Regions from separate parts of the Lysinibacillus sp. FSL L8-0312 genome, predicted to be linked through region 3. Evidence: riboswitches for the same ligand, from Rfam matches in the RefSeq annotation. Region 3 holds a riboswitch; each other region holds the start of a gene.
The links. A riboswitch is a leader RNA that binds a small molecule or an ion and turns the genes downstream of it on or off. The one in region 3 is predicted to bind S-adenosylmethionine.
Positions count from the first base shown of each region.

Region 1: another riboswitch for S-adenosylmethionine. It lies ahead of MHI22_RS18435 (O-acetylhomoserine aminocarboxypropyltransferase/cysteine synthase family protein); the one in region 3 lies ahead of metK (methionine adenosyltransferase).
Region 2: another riboswitch for S-adenosylmethionine. It lies ahead of MHI22_RS01230 (YezD family protein); the one in region 3 lies ahead of metK (methionine adenosyltransferase).

Region 1 is NZ_JBBOOV010000001.1:3,632,495-3,640,380, reverse strand. It holds gene MHI22_RS18435 (O-acetylhomoserine aminocarboxypropyltransferase/cysteine synthase family protein) at 206-1,507, opposite strand; SAM riboswitch class I at 1,619-1,732, opposite strand; gene MHI22_RS18430 (glycerol-3-phosphate acyltransferase) at 1,888-2,520, shown strand; gene MHI22_RS18425 (DASS family sodium-coupled anion symporter) at 2,717-4,198, shown strand; gene MHI22_RS18420 (succinate CoA transferase) at 4,268-5,791, opposite strand; gene chrR (class II chromate reductase ChrR) at 6,151-6,882, shown strand; gene MHI22_RS18410 (hypothetical protein) at 7,088-7,516, shown strand; gene MHI22_RS18405 (hypothetical protein) at 7,559-7,886, opposite strand, start outside.
Region 2 is NZ_JBBOOV010000001.1:245,094-252,979, reverse strand. It holds gene MHI22_RS01250 (formate--tetrahydrofolate ligase) at 155-1,834, opposite strand; gene MHI22_RS01245 (cold-shock protein) at 2,047-2,247, shown strand; gene MHI22_RS01240 (VOC family protein) at 2,352-3,137, opposite strand; gene MHI22_RS01235 (flavin reductase family protein) at 3,296-3,781, shown strand; gene MHI22_RS01230 (YezD family protein) at 3,864-4,019, opposite strand; SAM riboswitch class I at 4,089-4,185, opposite strand; gene MHI22_RS01225 (phosphopantothenoylcysteine decarboxylase domain-containing protein) at 4,396-5,070, opposite strand; gene MHI22_RS01220 (LysR family transcriptional regulator) at 5,145-6,023, opposite strand; gene MHI22_RS01215 (DMT family transporter) at 6,158-7,057, shown strand; gene MHI22_RS01210 (hypothetical protein) at 7,220-7,588, shown strand; gene MHI22_RS01205 (general stress protein) at 7,689-7,886, opposite strand, start outside.
Region 3 is NZ_JBBOOV010000001.1:2,109,683-2,117,568, forward strand. It holds gene MHI22_RS10520 (TIGR01212 family radical SAM protein) at 1-598, shown strand, start outside; gene MHI22_RS10525 (class I SAM-dependent methyltransferase) at 595-1,170, shown strand; gene MHI22_RS10530 (alanine/glycine:cation symporter family protein) at 1,235-2,743, opposite strand; gene MHI22_RS10535 (alpha/beta hydrolase) at 2,871-3,677, opposite strand; gene MHI22_RS10540 (gamma carbonic anhydrase) at 3,812-4,324, shown strand; gene metK (methionine adenosyltransferase) at 4,502-5,698, opposite strand; SAM riboswitch class I at 5,956-6,074, opposite strand; gene pckA (phosphoenolpyruvate carboxykinase (ATP)) at 6,464-7,886, shown strand, end outside.

The DNA of each region.
Region 1 (7,886 bases), 1.5 Mb from region 3:
TCTTAACTTATTCCCTAGTATATAACACGGAATTAACTAAGTCAATAATACACATAAAAATACTTGGTTTTATTTTTAAAAAAGTTCTGATAATTGATGGATTTTATACTTGGTTGATGTAGCAACGTTTGACGCAATGCCAAATGAGGCAATTCGAATGAGAAAATACGTAAACTCTACAACATCTTCCCTTGCGTTCTAAAACTTAAGCTTCTACAGTTTGTTCAGTTGTTGTGGCAAGCGTAATGGCTTGTTCTAAATCAGCAATAATATCCTCTACTGCCTCTAAACCGATGGATAAGCGAATGAGCGACTCGGTTACGCCAGCTTGAATTAATTCATCTGTTGATAATTGCTGATGTGTAGTAGATGCTGGGTGAATAATGAGCGATTTGGCATCCCCTACATTTGCTACATGTGAAAACAGCTTCACGCTATCAATTAGCTTTCGACCAGCCTCACGTCCACCTTTAATGCCAAATGTAAGCACAGAACCGAAGCCATTTTTCAAGTATTTTTTCGCCAAATCATGTGTCGCAAAATCTTCTAGGCCATTATAGTTTACATACTCCACAGATGGGTGGTTTCGTAAATATTCAGCAACTGCCAACGCATTTTCATTGTGTTTAGGGATACGCAAATGAAGCGTTTCTAAACCTTGTAGTAAATTAAACGCTGCGTCAGCACTTAATGTTGGACCGAAGTCACGTAACAACTGTACGCGTAGCTTCGTAGCAAAAGCAGCAGAAGCTGTATCAATTCCGTAACGTAATCCATGGTAAGAAGCATCTGGTTCCGTAAATCCAGGGAATCGTCCACTAGTCCAATCAAACTTACCAGCGTCTACAACAACCCCACCTAAAGTTGTACCATGACCACCTATCCATTTAGTTGCGGAGTGAACAACAATATCTGCACCGTATTCAATTGGTGTGGAACCATAAGGAGAAGCAAATGTACTATCGATAATTAATGGTAAACTGTTAGCATGTGCAATCTTAGCTACTGCTTCAATATCTAAAACTTTTAAACTTGGATTACCATAAATTTCAGCGAAGACAGCTTTCGTTTTATCGGTAATCGCAGCCTTAAAATTCTCTGGGTTTGTTTCATCTACAAAAATTGTTTTAATGCCATACTTCGGTAATGTGTTAGCAAATAAATTATACGTACCACCATATAAAGAACTACCTGCTACTATTTCATCGCCTGCTCCAGCTAGATTTAAAATGGAAAATGCGATAGCTGCTGCACCAGATGAAAGTGCTACTGCTGCTGTTCCACCTTCCAATAAGGCCACACGCTTTTCAAAAACATCCACTGTCGGATTTGTAATCCGTGTGTAAATGTTCCCCGCTTCCTCTAAGGCAAAAAGACGTTGCGCATGAGCAGTGTCCTTAAATACGAAAGCAGTTGAGCGATAGACAGGAACTGTTCTAGAGCCCGTCACTGGGTCTGGCTCTTGACCACCATGTAACAGCAATGTTTCTGGTTTAAAATTTGTCATTGTGTACCTCCAATTATTTTTTTACGATGGTACCGGAGATGAGGAGGATTTATGTGTAGAAAACAAAACCCTCTCCTGTTAAGAAGAGGGTTGCGGTTGCAAGTTTTCCTCCCCTTATCTGCCAGATCCAAGTAAGAATCTGTAGGAATTAGCACCTTAGTAAGTTCATCACTTACTGGTTGCTGGGCATCATAGGGCCTATCCCTCCGCCGCTCTTGATAAGAGTATGAGATTCAATTTCCATCGTTGTAACACAGTATAAACATAGAGTTTTTTTCTGTCAATATGTAAATTTTATTTTTTCCGAAACTTCTGTCAGCTCTTATACGTAATATGAACGCATACACTAATTTAGAAAAAAATTTGAAAGGAGTATTTTTATGGTAAAAGCCGTGATCATTTTTCTCTTAGTTGGATATTTAATTGGCTGTATTCACGGCTCTAAAGTGGCACAATTTTTATCGGGGGTTGATTTAAAAAAAGCTGGCCATGGCAATGCAGGTGCCTCTAATGCTACACTTTCCCTCGGCTGGAAATATGGCGTTTTAGTAGCCCTAATCGATATTGGCAAAGGCGTTGTAGCTATTATCGGTGCACACTTTTATTTAGCAGATGCTCCGCATTTAACCGAAGGAGAAATATGGCTCCTGACCTACATTATTGCTGCAGGGGTTATTTTGGGTCATAATTTCCCATTTTATATGGGCTTCAATGGTGGGAAAGGAACTGCCTCTATTATTGGAATTCTACTTGCTGTAGATTGGAAGATTGGTTTATTTGCACTTATTTTATTTGTCATTTTATCCTTTGCAACTAACTATTTAATTGTCGGTGTTCTAGAGTTTTATCTCGTTTTTTGTACGGCAACATATTTATGGATTCCTGGAATTGGCCCAACTATAATTGCTGTCCTTCTTTTTGGCATAGCTATTATCCTGCACATCGAAAATATCCAACGATTAGTGAAGGGTACAGAGCCTAAAGTAACGTCTGCATTTAAGAAAAAGAAATAATATTACAATGGATATTTTTGTATTTTTTATGACCGTATATTTTCTCTTTATCTACTTATATCGCTGTAAAAAGCAGCTATTCTGCATACTTATTTTTTTACAATAAAATAGACAAGTTCTTATCTTAATAAAACATTTTACTAACCGATGTTATGGATAATAATCGTCATATTTATCGTAGAAAGGATGAGAAAATATGTCTTCACCCAATCAAACAGCTACGAAACGGAATTTAAAGCCACTATGGATTGGCTTGGCCTTTGCTTTACTAATCATCATTACTTTTTTACCTAATAACGGTGACTTACCGATTGCTGGACAACGAGCTTTAGCCATCTTAGCATTCGCAGTCATCCTATGGGTAACAGAGGCCGTGTCCTATCCCGTTAGCTCAGCCATGATCATTGCACTTGTAACTGTTCTACTAGGGCTCGCTCCATCAATGGACGATCCTGCTACAGAATTAGGAACTGCTGGCGCTTTAAAATTATCCTTAAGTGGATTTAGTAATTCCGCTGTCGCATTAGTAGCAGCAGCTCTTTTTTTAGCAGCAGCCATGCAAATTACCAACTTACATAAACGGCTTGCTCTCTGGATCCTTTCACTTGTAGGAACAAAAACAAAAGCTATCGTATTCGGCGCCATTTTAGTTTCTATAGCCCTCGCTTTTTTTGTTCCTTCTGCCACAGCACGTGCAGGCGCAGTCGTACCAATATTGCTAGGGATGGTCGCAGCATTTGGTTTACCACGCGATAGTCGACTCGCCGCTTTACTTGTTATTACTTCGGTACAAGCCGTTTCCATTTGGAATATCGGTATCAAGACAGCAGCAGCTCAAAATATGGTCGCTTTAAACTTTATTCAGGAACAATTTAATGTGGATATCTCCTGGGGTGCTTGGTTGCTCTATGCTGCCCCCTTCTCAATCATTATGTCTGTAGCTCTATTTTTCATTATGATCGCTTTAATTAAGCCTGAGACTAGCAATATCGAAGGTGGTAAAGAGGTCATCAAAAAACAGCTTTCAGAGCTTGGCCCATTGAAGGCTCCTGAAATTCGCTTAATCATAACATCAATCGTTTTGCTATTTTTCTGGGCAACTGAAGGGAAATTGCATCCCTTTGACACAACTACAGTCACAATTATTGCCATCGCTATTTTATTAATGCCTAAAATCGGTGTTTATTCATGGAAGGAAGTTGAACCTCATATCCCGTGGGGGACAATTATCGTCTTTGCCGTAGGTATTATGCTAGGAACCATTTTACTTAAGACGGAAGGTGCATCATGGTTATCCGATAAAGTATTTGGTTCACTTGGGCTAGATACGATGCCAATACTAGCAACCATCGCACTCGTAACATTATTTAATATTTTAATTCATTTAGGCTTTGCAAGTGCAACAAGCTTAGCCTCTGCACTGATACCTGTATTCATCGTACTAGCCTCTACATTAACAACGAATGTTGATCAAGTTGGCTTTGTCATCGTGCAACAATTCGTCATAAGTTTTGGCTTCCTATTACCAATTAGCGCACCACAAAATATGCTTGCCTATGGGACAGGAGCATTTACAACAAAGGATTTCTTGAAATCTGGTATTCCATTAACGATTATCGGCTTCCTTCTAATTCTTCTGTTCTCAGCTACTTATTGGAAATGGATTGGATTATTATAAAACTCTAATATGCTCACAACAAAAAGCCTTGAAGCACAATTGTCCTTCAAGGCTTTTAATGATGGTATTTTATTGTTTCGTAAACGCAGGGTCCTTCATTGTCCCACTTTTTGCATAATGAACATGCCATGACAGTGCTTTTTCTAGATCGTGTGGCGTATGATGTCCACGAGTCGCCTCATTGGCATCATTATAATACTGCCATAGTTGCTCACGATAATCGGGGTGTGCACAATTATCAATGATAAGCGCCGCTCGCTCTTTCGGGGCAAGCCCACGTAAATCAGCTACACCCTGCTCAGTTACGATGACATCCACATCATGCTCAGTATGGTCCACATGTGAAACCATAGGGACAATACTTGAAATGTTGCCACCTTTAGCATACGATTTCGTCACAAAAATCCCTAGACGTGCATTACGTGCAAAGTCACCAGACCCTCCAATGCCATTCATCATCTTTGTACCAGAAACATGTGTTGAATTAACATTGCCGTATATATCAACTTCCAATGCTGTATTCACTGAAATAAGTCCGAGTCGACGAATAATTTCTGGTTGATTGGAAATTTCTTGTGGACGTAATACTAATTTATCAGCATACTTTTCAAAGTTCCCATAAACACGGTTTCCTACTTGCTCTGAAAGGGTAATAGAAGTAGCGGAAGCGAAATTTACTTTCCCTGCATCGATTAATTCAAATACTGCATCCTGTAGAACTTCTGAATAAACTTCTAAGTTCTCGAACTCAGAATCTTTAAAGCCTAACAATACGGCGTTTGCTACTGAGCCTACTCCTGATTGAATTGGTCGCAAGCTCGTTGTTAAGCGACCTACATTAATCTCTTCACGTAGGAAATTTAATAAATGATTCGCCATTACATCTGTCTCCTCATCAGCAGGAACAATTGTTGATGGCGCATCTAATATATCTGAGATAACGATGCCCTTTACTTTATCTAAATCTAGCGGAATCCCAATTATACCAAGACGATCAGACACATTTTGCAAAGGAATTGGATCACGCTTACCTTGTGGCGCAGGTACGAAAATATCATGCACTCCCTCTAATGCATCAAGCTGTGCTACATTTAATTCAATGATGATTTGGTCTGCTTCTTGTACAAAAATCGGAGAGTTACCAACTGAAGTTGTAGGAATTAATAAGCCGTCTTCTGTAATGGCAGCAGCTTCAATAATCGCGAAATCAATAGGACCTATAATACCTTGGCGAACAAGTTCAGCATTATGAGAAAGATGGGCATCTACAAATGTGATATCACCGCTATTGATTTTATTACGAATACCAGCATCTGCTTGGAAAGGGCCTCGTTTACGAATGACACCTGCTTCTGCTAAATATTGGTCTACTTCAGGACCAAGTGATGCACCTGTAAAGACATCTACTTGAAATTTCTCTTTTTTAGCTTTCTCTACAAGTGCAAGAGGTACGACTTTTACATCGCCAGCACGTGTGAATCCACTCATCCCTAATACCATACCATCTTTAATCCAAGATGCTGCTTCTTCTGCTGTTACAATCTTGCTCCGCAATTGTTCATGGCGAAGCTTTTTCGCTAACTTTTCTTCCATTCCTTATTCCCCCATCCCACTATATTTTTGTTCAACTTGCATATTTGGTTCCATTAAATGTGTGACATTCGTCAGAAGCTATATCTTTATCCAAATAATGTTGCATCAGATAAACACTAACATCCGTTGAATAAAGAAATTGTATTTTTTGGTAGCACAACCAAATAAACAGTCGCTTCAATAATTTTAAACTATTTAGAATATTTAATCTATATTAAATGAAATATTTTACTTTACGAGATAATTTCTACATTTGTAAACTATTTAAATATAACTATCCATCTTTTTTTCATTCGATTTTGGCGACAAAGCGTGCTATGCTCTTGATATAAAGCACGCATAAAGGAGAGAGTTTTTAAATGGTTAAAGAATTATTACGCAATCATTCATCGGTACGTATTTATGATGGACAACCAATTTCAAAGGAAATCATCGAAGATTTGATCGCAACAGCACAAATGGCTGCAACATCCCATTTTGTGCAGGCCTATAGTGTTATATGGGTAACAGATGCAGACAAAAAAGAAAAATTAGGTTTACTCTCTGGTAACCCACGTCAATATGAAACTTCAGGTGGTGCATTTGTCTTCTGCGTCGATTTCAAGCGTCTTCAAATGGCAGGAAAATTAGAGGGAGTAGACATTGTGGCTGATTCAGCTGAAAATGTCCTTGTTGGTGTCGCAGATGTTTCATTATTTGCACAGAATTTTGTTATTGCAGCAGAGTCAATGGGGTATGGAATTTGCTATATTGGAGGAGTACGAAATAAACCTTCTGAAATAAGTGAATTGTTTAATTTACCTGATCACGTTTTCCCATTATTCGGTCTGACAATCGGTGTCCCAGCTCGTCGCAATGAAGTAAAACCACGTTTACCTGTATCTGCCATACTACATGAAAATGAATACAATGTTGAAAAATATGAAGAGCTTTTACCAGCTTATAATGAGACAATGGAAATGTATTACAATAATCGTTCATCAAACAGAAAAATTGATAATTGGACTAAACAAATGGCTGATTTTTTAGTCGAACAACGACGTCCTCATATCAAAGAGTTTTTAGCTACAAAAGGATTTAACTGGAAATAACCAAATATAAATGGGGTTACTATCGTATGATTAGAACCCCATTTTTTTCATAATTTTATTACTCATCGATATTAAGGCTAGTGATTTTGTCTCGATATAGATAGTAAGTTCACCAATAAATTAAACGAAAAGCCTCTTCCCTTTTCCAGCTATTCCATTCATATTAATAAATGATCCCTAATGGATGAAAGGAGTTAAATGAATAATGTCCAATATCAATAAACATCTTGCTCGTACTTTAGAACAACAACATAAAAGAAGTGTAAGAGGTTTATTTTTAAAAATAGAGGAATTAAATAATGCATGTACACAGCTAAGAAAACGATTAGAGCCTAATGTTGATTTGACACTGTATAAACAGGCTATTGATTATGTTAATCAGTTCGTTTCCCATACCTCTATTCTCAACTTAAAATTTATTACCAATACACAAAATTTAGAAGTAGCTGTTTTACATACTCTTTTTTTATCCTATATTTTAGAACGCGAATCCACACATTCTTTTGCGTACGAAAATAGATTACTGCAAGGCTATTTACATGAAATCTTTACATTAAATGACCACGCAAAAACACTCTTTATTAACCATAAAGAAAAAATGCTAACCTTTATTCAAGAGGACAAATCCACATAATAAAAGACGATCTTGATATATCGAAGATCGTCTTTTGTTCTTTTATTGTAATCCCTTAATCATGAGGGATCGAACTGGCAAGAATTGTTCACCTGTATCGCCATATGTGAGAATGACCTCATCACCTTCTTGTAAATATATTGCTAAAGGCTCTGTTTCGGCACTAATTAAATAATTTTCACCATTATTTAATAAGAAAGATACCATTGTAAAATCACCTAGACGTTCTTTGTAAACACGCATTACCTTCCCGCTCACTTGTTTCTCTTCCGCATTTGAGCTACCATCTACTGTATTTCCTCCACGACTTAAGGCCGTTTTATATAGCTTTAGTGCCTCTTTAGGAGTAGTAGCATAAACAGATATTTCA
Region 2 (7,886 bases), 1.9 Mb from region 3:
ATGCCATGCTTGAATTATAGATAGACGATGAGTCGTGCGGAAAATAAATAGTAGCTCTCTTCCAAATTATGCAGAGATCATCTAGGAACCAAGTTTTCCCCTTTATCCATTAAAAAAAGCTGCCCATTTAAGTTGGGCAGCTTTAAAGAAGATATTAGAATAATCCTACCGCATGGCCTTCATTATCAACATTCATGCGAAGGGCAGCTGGAGTTTTAGGTAGTCCTGGCATGGTCATAATATCGCCTGTCAGACAAACTAGGAAGCCTGCACCAAGCTTTGGAATAACTTCACGAATTGTGATCGTAAAGCCTTCTGGTCGACCGAGTAAACTTGGTTGGTCGGATAAAGAATACTGTGTTTTCGCCATACAAACTGGCAGAGAGTCCCAGCCAAATTTTTCGATTTGAGCAATTTGTTTTTTGGCTTGATCAGTGAATTGTACATCTTTTCCGCCATATACCTTTTGCACAATCGTACGCACTTTTTCTTCAATGGACTCCGTTACATCATATAAAGGAGAGAAGTTGTTTTCTTCTTCAAGCACAGCTAATACTTGTTCAGCTAGCGCTAATCCGCCTTTCCCGCCCTCTTCCCAGACATTTGTACGGGCAATACGTACTTGATTTTCCTGACACCAGTTCAGAACAGCCTCTAGCTCCGCCTCTGAGTCTGTAATAAAACGATTTAACGCAATAATCGGTTCAACACCAAATGTACGTACCGTATCAACATGCTTAGCTAAGTTTTCAATTCCTTGTAGCAGGGCATTCACATTTTCGTCAACAAGTGCCGTTTTCGGTACACCACCATGCATTTTTAAGGCACGAATCGTTGCTACGATAACGACTGCACTTGGTTTAAAGCCCGCTTTACGTGCTTTAATATTCATAAATTTTTCAGCACCTAAATCGGAGCCGAAGCCCGCTTCTGTTACGACAATGTCCGCTAGCTTGCGAGCAGTTTGTGTCGCCATAATGGAATTACAGCCGTGGGCAATATTCGCAAATGGACCACCATGTATAATAGCTGGTGTTCCTTCTAATGTTTGAACTAAGTTTGGCTTGAAGGCATCTTTCAATAATAATGTTAAGGCACCTTCTACTTGTAAATCACGTACAAAGACAGGCTCACGCTCAAATGTATAGCCAACCACAATGCTAGCTATGCGTTCACGTAAATCCTCAATACTTGTCGCTAAACAGAACACCGCCATAATTTCGGAGGCCACTGTAATATCAAAGCCGTCCTCGCGCGGCATGCCCTGAACAGGGCCACCTAATCCCACAACCACTTTACGAAGGGCACGATCATTTAAGTCCATCACACGCTTCCAAATAATGCGTCGTGGATCAATGTTTAATGCATTTCCTTGATGGATATGATTATCAATGAATGCGGATAAAGCATTGTTGGCTGTTGTAATCGCATGAAGGTCACCAGTGAAATGTAAATTAATATCCTCCATTGGTACAACCTGTGCGTAGCCGCCGCCAGTTGCCCCGCCTTTTACGCCCATAACTGGACCCAATGAAGGTTCCCGTAAAGCGACCATTACTTTCTTATTTAATTGATGAAGAGCATCTGCTAGTCCTACAGTAACCGTCGACTTCCCTTCACCTGCTGGTGTCGGACTAATAGCTGAAACTAGCACAACCTTTGCGTCCTCACCCTGAGCTGTAATTTTTAAAGGATCAATTTTTGCTTTGTAGCGTCCATACTGCTCAAGAGCATCCTCTGGAATACCCGCAGCATTGGCAATTTCCGTAATCGGTTTGATTACTGCTTGACTAGCGATTTCTAAATCTGATAATGGTTGATTTTTCGTTGTCATTTGGCATCCTACTTTCTATGTTGTTCATTTCCATTATAGTCTTAATTGTGAAAAAAAAGAAAGCCAGATACACAAGCATTTCGACAATCAATTGACATCTTTGTTCAATTCATGTATGTTCTAAGAGAAAATGCAATTTTTCACATTTTCTCAATGATAGCACAACTTAGTTAACTTTATTTTACATTCAAGCGCATTGGAGGCGAATGCTTATGCAACAGGGGATCGTAAAGTGGTTCAATAATGAAAAGGGTTATGGCTTTATTGAATGTGATGATGGAGAAGATGTATTTGTACATTTTACGGGCATCCAGGAGGAAGGCTTCCGTACACTTGAAGAAGGTCAGAAGGTGTCATTTGATGTTGTGGAAGGCAATCGAGGACCCCAGGCATCAAATGTTGTAAAATTATAAGCTCCAAAATTGAAAGTGGATGAGGTAGATGAATAGTGCTCAATCCGCTTTTTGACATGTTTGCACATAAAAATCCACTTCAACAATTGAAGTGGATTTTTAATTTATCTATTAATCCAATAAAAAGCACCTGGACAAACTAATGTTTCCTTTGTTCGGTGTGGATCTTTCAATGTTACACCGATGGGTCCTTCCTTTAAATGCCCTAGCGTCATGGCAGATGCTGCCGCCTCCTCATAAAAATCCAAGCGCATATTTGGTAGCTGTAGTGACACAAATTGCTCATGCTGCTCAGAATCGGGTAGCTGCAATACCTTCTGCCAAAGCTGAACCGTCTCCTCCACATCCTTGACAAAAAACTGAATAGATTCCATTGTGATGGCTTGGTTTTCATCGATTGCACCACTAGCTTTTAATTGTGCCAAACGTTCCTCATCTTCATCTGCCCATTCAATTAAGAATGGAAAATCCAATGAAAGATTGGGCATGCCAAAATGCAATAGCTTCCATTCTAGTGTCGTGCCATCTGGTCTTGTTCGGCTACAAGCATCGGGACCATATACTTCAAAGCCCAATGCACGCAATCGTTGACCCTCGTCTTCAATATTTTTGGTGCGTAAGGCAATTCGTGAAAATCCTTGGCGCTCACGATCACGTTTAAACGTATAATGTAGGGAATAAGGGTACAGAGCCGCTTGCTCAAATAAATCACGATCATAAATAGCGATTTGTTCAATATAGCTTAAGCCAAAATAGCTTAGCGTATTATAAGTCCCCCACATCGTGTGTTGACCACCGTTCACTGTACGGACATTTCGTTTATTGAAGAAAACCTTTATATTTTCTGGTGATTCTACTTGATGTACCAGATGATCAAAATATAAAGTCATGGCAATTCCCCTTTCTTTCCCCCATTAGCTTTACCTGGATGTTTAATTGATTTAAAATTTACTTAAGAAAAGGAGTTACTATATGGTATGAAAAAAAGTGCAATTTACCTACTAACTCCGTTAACTAATTTATGACTAACTATAAAGAGGTGATTTGAATGACAGATCAAGTAGCTGCTTTTAAATTGGCATTAGGTAACTATCCTACAGGTGTAACGGTTGTGACAGCATGTCATGAAACGAATCCAATTGGCTTAACAGTCAATTCTTTTGCATCTGTTTCCATTGACCCACTACTTATTTTATGGTCACTTGATAAAAAATCTCAGCTCCATTCTTACTTTATGGGTGCGGAAAAATTCGCTGTCAATATTTTAGCGAGTAATCAAGAGCATTTATGTACATTATTTGCAAGTAAAGTCCCGGATCGCTTTGCTCAAGCTAAATGGTCTACTTCTACTTTTGGGCTACCGATTTTACATGATACAGCAGCTATTTTACAATGTAAATCATTTCAGCAAATAGATGCAGGCGATCATACTATTTTTATTGGGCAAGTGCTAGACATTACAAATTCTCAAAAAGAACCCCTTCTCTATCATCGTCGTCATATCGGTCCAATTCCAAAAAGCTTTTATAGCTAATTTCCATAAAAAAGAGCCACTTGTAAGCAATGGAAACCATGCTTATTAGTGGCCTTTTCACATCGTTCAACTGAAATGAGCATTATTTCTTCTGTGGAAATCTCTGCTTTTCAAGCCTATTAATTTGCACAATCACACCATCTTGAATCGTAATATTCACTTCACCAAATTCAAGATTTTGAATTGCCTTAGCAATTGCCTCTAATTTTTTATCATCTACCTTTGCCGATTGAGCCATACGATACACCCCCTCTTTATTCTCCTAGTTGTACAAAAGAGGCCAACGCATCAAACCGATTGATAGCCCCTCCTATCTCTCAGACACCATCTGTTGGATTTGGCACCTATCTTCTCGGTTGCCGAGGCTTCATGGGGCCAAGTCCCTCCACCTCTCTTGATAAGAGTACTGCGTTTCTTGAAAATAATTCTATAATTCTGTTATCCGAATGTCAATATAAAATATTAGAAAACCTAGCTGAATACTTTGTAATAGCATCCTCTCTGTTACAATTCACTCATAATCCTATCGTATTGTATGCTATGTCAGTCTATCTAACCACAATGGCAAAGAAAAAAACTGTGTAGAAGCATGACCTTCTCCACAGTTCATCACGTTATTCCCTATGCAAACATTCCATTAAAGTTTGTGCTGTCTGTTGCTTGCCCATCACCTTAATTGGTTGTCCCTCAGCAGGCACGATCCAATGAGGCTCATCCCCGCCATATAAAGACTGCGAGCTATTTGCAACCATAAATTGAGCATGCGCGGCTTCCATACGCAGTCTTGCACGAGCGAGTAAAAAATCCTCATCATTTGTAGCTTCTAGCTTAAAGCCCACTAGCGTTACATTCGGTTGCCAGCCCTTGATTTGCCCTAATACTTTTGGTGCCTTTTTAAAATGGATAATAGGTGGTTCGTCAGAAGGCATTTTCCCCGCTTCCTCCATTAAATTACCGGATTGATCATAAACCTTGTCAATAACCCAATCGGAGCCAGCAGCAGCCATAATAACAATATCGACTTGTTGTAGCTGAACCGCATGACGTACCTTTTCTCCTAAATCCTCAATACCTTCAAATTTTACCAATGTCATTTTGTCGTGATTTGCTGGAAGCTGTGCAAAGTAGCCATGCATATATATTACATTCGCACCCTTAGCCAATGCGGCCTCTGCTAAATAACAGCCCATTGTCCCTTTTGATAAATTCGTGTGCCCTCGTACACGATCCCATTTTTCAAGTGTTCCCCCACTTGTAATGAGTACGGTTTTGCCTTGTAATGTCCCCATACACTCACCTATTTTCTACAATATATACAAATACTATTTTAACGTAATGTAAGGATGTGCTTCAATAGCCACAATCATAGCGTACTATTTTGCTCTTTTAACCAAGCACTTAATATTTCCGCAAATTTCTTGGTAACAGGGGAAGCATGGTGCTTCATCGCAATTCCAATGGTACGGTAGCCTCCTTGCTTTAGCGGGATTGCTTTTAACGTTGATGGTAAATGTTGAATGACCAATTGAGGCAAAATACTAATGCCTAAATGATGGGAAATCATTGAAAGAATCCCTACCTCCTCAGAAAGCTCAAAGCGAATATGGGGCTTTACATGATATTGCTCCAACAGTACCTTTACATCATTTGTCCCTTTATAGGAAGTCATGATAAAAGGCATATCTTCTAGGTCAACAATATCAATTTCTGTCTTATGAAATAAAGGGCTTTTATCCGAAACAATACATAATAAAGGGTCTTGTTGTAATTCCATAAATTGATATTGCTCTGATTTTTGACCATTCAAGAATCCTACCTCGACTTCCCCACTTAGCAGCCATTGTTCAATTTCGTAATAATCTCCCTCTCGTAACTCTACTTGTATCCCTGGAAATTGATGATCCATAATACGAACAATTTCTGGCATCCAATTCGAGGAAATACTTGAAATAACGCCAATTCGAACTTTTCCGCGTGTTACACCCAGTATATGGGCCGCTTCCTGCTGCAATAATTCCTGGGCATCCAGAACCTGACGCATCGCCCTTAGCATGGTCTGCCCCTCACTCGTCAGTGTTACACCTGCACGACTTCGATGAATGAGAGCAAAGCCAAATTCTTTTTCTAAACTAGACACGGCATGGCTCACAGCAGACTGCGTTAGTCCTAGTGCATCCGCTGCTTTTGTAAAGCTTGCTACCTCTGCCACCTTTGTTAAAATCTCATATTTAACTAAGCTCATTCGTCATCCCTCTATATACATGAATTTTTTTAATCCTATTCATTATAAACATTCGTTTTACTAATCACAATACAAGATATATAGTAAATTTTAGTATAAAAACTGTTTTAGTACACAGATGGTAGGTGAACATAATGAGTATCCAAGGAAAAGCAAATGTATTGATGGTTATTGTCACAATGTTTTGGGGACTATCTTATACCTTTATGGTCATGGGGCTTGAAACATTGGCAGTTTATAATGTGGTGGCATTGCGTTGTATCATTGCATTTTTCGTAGCAGGACTTATTTTTTATAAACGGATGATCAAAGTAAATGGTAAAACATTAAAATATGCGGCTATTCAAGGATTTTTATTATTCATTGTGTTCGCGTTAAGTTTATTTGGTTTACAGTCTACTTCTGCCTCAAATGCAGGCTTTATTTTAAGCCTAACCGTAGTATTAGTGCCGATTTTCAGCAGTTTCATTGAAAAAAAATTACCATCGAGAGCCGTTAGCTTTGCGGTCATTTGCACGATGATTGGTATTACAGTCTTAACAGCACATGGCTCATTCACCTTCCATAAAGGGGATTTATTAGTAGCCATTGCAGCACTATGCTATTCCATTTATTTACTACTGAATAGCTCATTTACACGAAATGTTGAATCCATTTCATACGGAATTTATCAGCTCGGCTTTGCTGGTATCTATGCCCTTGTCTTAACATTTATATTTGAAACACCGACATTGCCAAATTCAATGTCATCCTGGCTGGCTATTTTAGGGCTCGGTATCATTTGTAGTGCATTTTGCTTTGTTGGCCAAACTGTTGCACAACAGTATACTTCTGCTACACATACAGGACTTATTTTTTCATTAGAACCAATTTTTGCAGCCATGTTTGCCATGATGTTTATTGGTGAAAGTTTAACAGTGAAATTAGTGATTGGCGGTAGCTTTATCCTTATCGGTAATTTAGTGGCTCAATTAGAGCACTTCCATGCGTTACGTTTTATTAAAAAAGAAGCACAGGAAAAAGTCATACAATAAAATAGTGTGTCATGTCACTTCATTTACGAATGAAAAAGGAAGCTGAGAGTTATATCTCAAGCTTCCTTTTCTACTATGTATTGAATTTATAGCATCACTACATGTAAAATAGTTTACTATACAGTCTATTTTTTACAGAAACTAATTGGAGGAGAGTCATCTATGCAAATTCAACCCCGAAATACATCATACTATTTACCAGCTAAGGTCAATCAACCTATTAAAACAGAAAACCTATTGGATTTACTCAAATATGTGGATGGCAGTGAAGAGGAAGACGCCAAAAAGAACAAACCGAAAATTGAAGTCAGACACGAAAATGGCTATGTGCGTCAATATCTTGTTAAACCAAATGGACAAAGAGTACTCCTGATGGAAACTAAACAAAGCCATGACAATAAAGAAGCTAGCCATTTACATACTATGCCTCATAACCTGTTTAAGCAGCCATTTGAAAAGCCTACAAGTGACCCGATACTTTCGATTTTAAATGCGAAGGATAACATTGCTAAATATAGATATGGGATTTAAAGGACAACAATATTAAATAAAATAATAGACAAAGTCGAATAAAACGACTTTGTCTATATTTTAACCAGCAAGCCAGAGCCATATCTCACTGGTTTGATCATTATAAAAACCTTCTATATTGCTCTGCCTCTATCATACGCTCTTGCTGTTTTAAACGTGCCTCTTGCTCGGCAACTGTCTCAGAATGTGCTTGTAGCGGATCTACATCATCCTCACGTTCCGCATATAAGACGATACTACCTTGCTCCACAAGATGTGCATAATAAGCGATTTGTCCCTCTGATAGATTAAATCGTTT
Region 3 (7,886 bases):
AGGTGTTGTTGGTCTTTCCATTGCTACTCGCCCTGATTGTTTGCCAGATGATGTCGTGGAATACTTAGCAGAGTTAAACGAGCGTACGTATTTATGGATTGAGCTTGGTCTTCAAACCGTGCATGAAAAAACAGCGAATCTGATTAATCGTGCCCATGATTATGCAACCTATGTGGAAGGCGTTGAAAAATTGCGCAAGCACGGCATACGTGTTTGCTCACATATCATTAATGGCCTGCCTCTTGAAGACTATGACATGATGATGGAAACTGCTCGAGCAGTAGCACAGCTAGATGTCCAAGGCATAAAAATCCACTTACTACATCTACTAAAAGGGACGCCAATGGTGAAGCAATATGAAAAAGGCATGTTAGAATTTTTAGATCAGGATGTCTATACAAAACTAGTAGCAGATCAATTAGAACTTCTCCCACCTGAAATGGTCATTCATCGTATTACCGGCGATGGACCGATTGATTTAATGATTGGACCAATGTGGAGCGTCAATAAATGGGAAGTATTGAATGGTATTGATGCCGAGCTTGAACGTCGTGGCAGCTGGCAAGGGAAGTTTTATAAGGCTGAGGTTACAAAATGAAACTACAACGTGTTTTACAATATGCACAGCAGCTTTTAAAGGACAGTATAGATGAGGGAGATACGGTCGTCGATGCTACTGCTGGAAACGGTCATGATACATTGTTTCTAGCACAGCTTGTGGGGGATAATGGACAAGTTTATGCCTTTGATATTCAAAAAGAAGCGGTTGATGCAACACTCCTTCGCCTTTTAGATCACGGTTTAGAACATCGTGCACTGGTCCTTAATAAAGGGCATGAAGACGTAGCACAGTATGTACACAAACCTGTAGCTGCAGCCATTTTCAACCTTGGCTATTTACCTGGCAGCAATCATGACATTATTACAAAGCCCGCTACAACGACACAAGCTATTGAGGATTTACTAAAGCTTTTGAAGGTTGGCGGCCTAATCATTCTTGTTATTTATCATGGTCATCCTGGTGGTAGGGAAGAACGAGATACGGTCATGGACTATGTTAGTAGGCTTCCACAAAAACATGTACATGTCTTAAAATACGAGTTTCTCAATCAACAAAATGATCCACCTTTCGTTATTGCGTTAGAGAAAATGAAAGAATTTCCTATTTAATACATGACATGCAAAAGGCTATCTACTAGTTTAATAGAAACTAGTAGATAGCCTTCGTCATTTACTATTTATTTTTACGTTGCTCATTATAATCAACCCAGAAATCTGCACCCTTAATGCCTAGTTTACGAGGATCAAAGACAGGGTCTTTCCCCTCTTTTTTCTGTTTCTCGTAATCTTTTAATGCTACGATAGCTGGTTTCATAATAATTAAAATAGCAAGAACGTTAATCCAAACCATTAGTCCAAGACCCACATCTCCCATTGCCCAAGCTAGGTCAGACGTACGGACTGTACCATAAAAGGCAGCAACTAAAATGGCAATTTTCGCAATCCAAATGAAAATCTTCTCCGTGCTACCTCTGAATAAATAGGCGACATTCGTTTCAGCAATATAGTAATAGGCCATAATTGTTGTAAAGGCAAAGAAGAATAACGCGATTGCTACGAATGGAGCTCCAAAACCAGGTAATGATGAATCAACTGCATATTGTGTATAAGCAGCACCTGCTTCAATACTTTTCGCAAATGTCATTTGCTCATCGCCTGCTAATCCGCCACTATTGAATTCCCCAATATGGATAAATGGATCTGCTCCTTCAGCGGCCTTTTCATCATGTACATTGTACATACCTGTAAATAAAATCATAAATGCAGTAGCAGAACAAATTAATAATGTATCAATGTACACAGACGCCGCTTGTACTATCCCTTGTTTAGCAGGATGTGATACTTCCGCAGCAGCAGCAGGGTGCGCCCCTGTTCCTTGACCAGCTTCATTGGAATAGATGCCACGCTTCACTCCCCAAGCTATCGCAGAACCAATGATACCACCAAAAATCTCTTGTGCACCAAAGGCACTTGAGAAAATTAAAGCAAAGACTGTAGGTACCTCAGAAATATTCATAGCAATAATGATAATAGCCATAATAATGTATGCTAATGCCATGAACGGTACAATGATTTGGGCAGCATTCGCGATAGATTTAACTCCCCCAATAATAATAGCACCTAACAACACTACAATAATCAGTCCTGTAATCCATGTATCCAGACCAAAAGCGTTTTCAACAGCTCCTGCAATGGCGTTAGACTGCACACCTGGCATTAAAATTAGCATTGCAATCAACGCAGCTACAGCAAAAATAACTGCAAACCATTTTTGACCCATTCCCTTTTCTATGTAAAAGGCTGGTCCACCACGATATTCCGTATCTTTTTCTTCTTTATAGATTTGTGCTAATGTTGACTCTACATATGCGGTAGCCGCACCAATGAAAGCGATTGCCCACATCCAAAAGACAGCACCAGGTCCCCCCATCCCAATTGCAGTTGCAGTACCAGCAATATTACCAGTACCTACACGGCCTGATAATGCAATCGACATTGCTTGGAAAGATGAAATCCCCTTTTCCGATTTCTCCCCTTTAAACATTAAAACAAACATGTCTTTAATGTGTCTTACTTGCAGAAACCTTGTGATGATTGAGAAAAAAAGTCCAATCAATAAAATACCATAAATAAACCACGGTCCCCATAAAATACCATTCAACTTACCAACGATTACCTCCATTTTACCCCTCCAATTTGAAAATACCATACTTTAAGTCATTATAGTATTACACTTTTCTGAAAATTACAACATTATATTTAAGTAACAATATTTAAGTAAGTCTTCTAGTAAATGGAAGGGATAAAACCTATTTAATGATATAACCGATTCTTCGAAGAGCATTATTAATAAAATCACGAATATACATAAAAATCTCTTCTCGTTCTACTTCGTGAAATAAATTGTGATAGCAATTTGCCCATTCTTTAAATTGAAACTCTGTAAACTCTTGTTGATGGAGCCAATTTCGAGTTTGTCGTGTTTCCGTAATTTTATCTTTCTCAGCTGTCATAATGAGCATAGGCATATTCGGAAATTCACCTTTTGGAAGCATCACTAAATTTTTCATCATCTGCTGAAGCTCTCGATACCATTTCACTGAAACGACTGACATGAATGGTACCTCATCTTTCATTTCGTCCCTACCTTCAACATTGCGTGTAAGGTTCTCATATGAAATATTGTGAGTCATTTTAACATTTGCAGTCAATGCACTTAGACTCGTTAAAGCATTTGATAATTTACCTGGTAAAAGCTTTAATTGCAGCCACGGTGATGTCAAAATAATGCCTGCACATTCATATTGCTTCTTTTGCATTGTGTGAAGAACTAACGTTGCTCCAAGCCCATGTCCTATTACAAAAGTTGGTAAATTATATGAAAAAGCATTCTCAATCAGATTTCTTGTATATTTATTGTACAATTTGAAGTCCTCATCATGGACACGAGCAAACCTTGCATTCACGCCATGATTAGGTAAATCTCCCATGACTATGTGGAAGCCTTCCAATCTTAATTTCTCTATCAGCCATGCATACCATCGGTGATTTTCATATGCACCATGAACTATAGCAATCACAGCCTTTGCTTGTCCTTCAGCTTCCCATTTCCACATTCACATAGTCCTCCTAAAAAATAATTACACATTGATTATATCGAAATAAATAGCTCATTTTAATTTTATATTTCCATAAAGTTGCGTATTTGATACGATAATACTACATTATAGAAAGAATTGAGGCGATTTTCATGATTTATCCATTTAAAGATAAAATGCCAAAGATCGATCCATCTGTCTTCATTGCTGATTACGCAACTGTTACGGGCGACGTAACAATTGGTGCTGAAACAACCATTTGGTTTAATACGGTCATTCGTGGTGATGTTTCCCCAACCATTATTGGGAAACGTGTCAGTATCCAAGATCTTTGTTGCTTACATCAAAGCCCAAAATTTCCGCTAATTATTGAAGATGAGGTAACAGTTGGACACCAAGTCACTTTACATAGCTGTACAATTCGCAAAAATGCTTTAATTGGTATGGGCTCCATTATATTAGACGGGGCAGAGATTGGAGAGGGTGCATTTATTGGGGCAGGTAGCCTAGTACCTCCTGGTAAAGTCATTCCTCCGAATAGTTTAGCATTAGGTCGTCCGGCAAAAGTAGTCCGTGAATTAAATGCAGAAGATAAAGAGGATATGGAACGTATCGTGCGCGAATATGCAGAAAAAGGACAATATTATAAATCCCTTCAGAAGTAAACAATATACACAAAAATTCAATATTAACGAAAAAAATACCTCGCATTTCCGTGTAACCAAAATGTTCACGGATCGTAGCGAGGGATTTTTTGTAAAACAAAGGGGACAATATTGCCCCTTTCCTTTTTAATACATTAGAATAATTTTCTAATGTATTCATTACTTTAGCTCAATAGTTTATAGATGTGCCTTTTCTCGTAGAGCATCTGCTTTATCGATTTGTTCCCATGGTACATTTAAATCTGTACGACCAAAATGACCATAAGCTGCCGTTTGTTTATAAATCGGACGACGTAAATCTAGCATTTTAATAATACCTGCTGGACGTAAATCAAATAGCTCACGTACCCACTCTACGATTGCGCTTTCTTTCACTTTACCTGTACCAAATGTGTCAACCGCAATGGAAACTGGTTGAGCCACACCAATCGCATAGGCAAGTTGTACCTCAGCGCGTTCTGCCAAGCCAGCTGCTACAATGTTTTTTGCTACATAACGTGCCGCATAAGCCGCTGAACGGTCTACCTTTGTTGCATCCTTACCAGAGAATGCGCCACCACCGTGACGTGCATAACCACCGTATGTATCAACAATGATTTTACGTCCTGTTAAACCAGCGTCCCCTTTAGGTCCACCGATAACAAAACGGCCAGTCGGGTTAATAAAGTATTTCGTGTTTGCATCTAATAATTCACTTGGCACAACGGGTGCAATAACAAATTCTTTCAGATCAGCTTGAATTTGTTCAAGTGTTGCTTCTTCATCATGTTGTGTTGAAATAACAATTGTATCCACTCGCACAGGTACATTATTGTCATCATATTCAATCGTTACTTGTGTTTTTCCATCAGGACGTAAATACGCTAATTCACCTGATTTACGAACTTCTGTTAATCGGCGTGCTAATTTATGTGCTAAGCTGATTGGCAATGGCATTAGTTCAGGTGTTTCATTACATGCATAACCAAACATTAGACCTTGGTCACCAGCACCAATTGCTTCAATATCAGCATCTGTCATAGAGCCTTCACGAGCCTCTAAAGCTTGGTCAACACCTTGTGCAATATCAGGCGATTGTTCGCCAATAGCTACAAGCACCGCTAGATTTTCAGCATCAAAGCCATATTTACCACGTGTATAGCCAATTTCTGCTACAGTATCACGAACGATACCTTTAATATCAACGTAAGTAGAAGTAGTTATTTCTCCTGCTACTAATACTAATCCTGTTGTGACAGTTGTTTCACACGCTACACGTGCATTTGGATCTTCTGCTAAAATAGCATCTAAAATGGCATCCGAGATTTGGTCACAAATCTTATCTGGATGTCCTTCTGTTACACTCTCTGATGTAAACAGTCGACGGTTTGTCATTTGGTTTTCCTCCTATTACTCTTACAAAAAGTAGTTGTGTATGAATACGGTACTCATTACCCATGTCAAGTCCGCTCCTAAGGATTGAACTCTCAAGCCGTTACTGCTGCTTTTAACACGAGGATTTCGAAAGATCTGTCATTATAATAAGGAAAGAACTACATATACTTACCTTTACATTCTTTTTTAGCAATAAAAAAATCCTTTACTCACGTTACTGCACATGAGGAAAGGAATAATGACTTCGTAACCTTTCACTCTTATCGTTCAAGGGATGTTCCCTTGCATCAGGTTGGCACCAACGCATGCTGTGAAATAAAACATGCAGGTTGCCGGGTTTCACAGGGCCTGACCCTCCACCAGCTCGGGATAAGAGTATCCGTTCATTTTCATGTTACTGAAAAGGTTGAACGTTGTCAAATATTTTCTTATGTATTACTGTATAGAAAGGAAGGAACTGATTACACAAAAACTTTTCATACTTGGATGATGATGTAAATAGAAGCAAATTAATCCCTACAACATACCTAGCTACTTGTGGTAACATATGTGTGGCTCAATTTTTGCGCCTAATTACAGTAGGATTGATCGGATTCTACTCGAAAAACATTATTTTTTGTCAGTTTATTGAAAAGTGATAAAAACTCTAAAATAATTTCTTAATTAGTATAGATTATTTAAGCAATTGTGTTATACTATTTTTGAAATTAAGAAAAAATCCCTCTAAATCAAGGGAATACTATAAAAAAGGATGGTATTTAATCGATGAATTCAGTAGAAATTGCAAACGAACTGAAGGAATTATTAAACGGCGGTAACATTAATGTTCAACTTTCAGTACCACAATTAGCAGAAAAAGCTACATCTCGTGGTGAAGCAATGTTAACAGTAGATGGCGCAGTTCGTGCAGAAACTGGCAAATACACTGGTCGTTCACCTAAAGATAAATATACGGTAGAAGAAGAAAGCACAAAAGATCAAATTGACTGGGGTAAAGTCAACCAACCGATTTCTTCTGAAGTGTTCGATAACTTATATGTAAAAGTAATAAAATATTTAAAAGAACGTGACGAGTTATTCGTATTTAAAGGCTTCGCAGGTGCTGACAAAGATTCACAATTAAGCATCCAAGTAATTAATGAATACGCTTGGCACAACCTTTTTGCTCATCAATTATTTATCCGTCCAACTGAAGAAGAATTAGCTTCTCATGTTGCAGACTTCACTGTCATCTCTGCTCCTAACTTTAAAGCAGACCCTGCAGTTGATGGTACTGCTTCTGAAACTTTCATCATTGTATCACTTGAAAAGAAAATGATCTTAATCGGTGGTACTGAATATGCTGGTGAAATGAAAAAATCTATTTTTGGTATCATGAACTACTTATTACCACAGCAAGGTATCCTTTCAATGCACTGTTCAGCAAACGTTGGTGAAGCTGGCGATGTGGCATTATTCTTCGGTCTATCTGGTACTGGTAAAACGACATTATCCGCTGATCCAGATCGTAAGCTAATTGGTGACGATGAACACGGCTGGTCTGATAATGGTGTATTCAACATTGAGGGTGGCTGCTATGCAAAAACAATCAACCTTTCTGCTGAGAAAGAACCAGAAATCTACAATGCAATCCGCTTCGGTTCTGTTTTAGAAAACGTAGCTGTTGATCCAGAAACTCGTATTTGTGACTATGATGATGGTTCATTAACAGAAAATACACGTGTAGCTTATCCAATCCAATACATCGAAAATATTGTTGATCCTTCTGTTGCAGGTCATCCAAAAACAATCATCTTCCTAACAGCTGATGCGTTTGGCGTATTACCTCCAATCAGTAAATTAACAAAAGAGCAAGCAATGTATCACTTCCTAAGCGGTTTCACTTCTAAGCTTGCTGGAACTGAACGCGGTGTAACAGAGCCAGAACCAGTATTCTCTACTTGCTTCGGTTCTCCATTCCTTCCACTTCCAGCAACAGTGTACGCAGAAATGTTAGGTCAAAAAATTGACGAGCATGGTGCACAAGTATTCCTAGTGAACACTGGTTGGACTGGTGGCGAATATGGTACAGGTAGCCGTATGAAGCTGTCTTACACACGCACAATGGTACGTGCAGCAATCGACGGAAAATTAACAAATGTTGAAACGACACAAGATGCTGTCTTCGGTTTACACATTCCAACAGCAG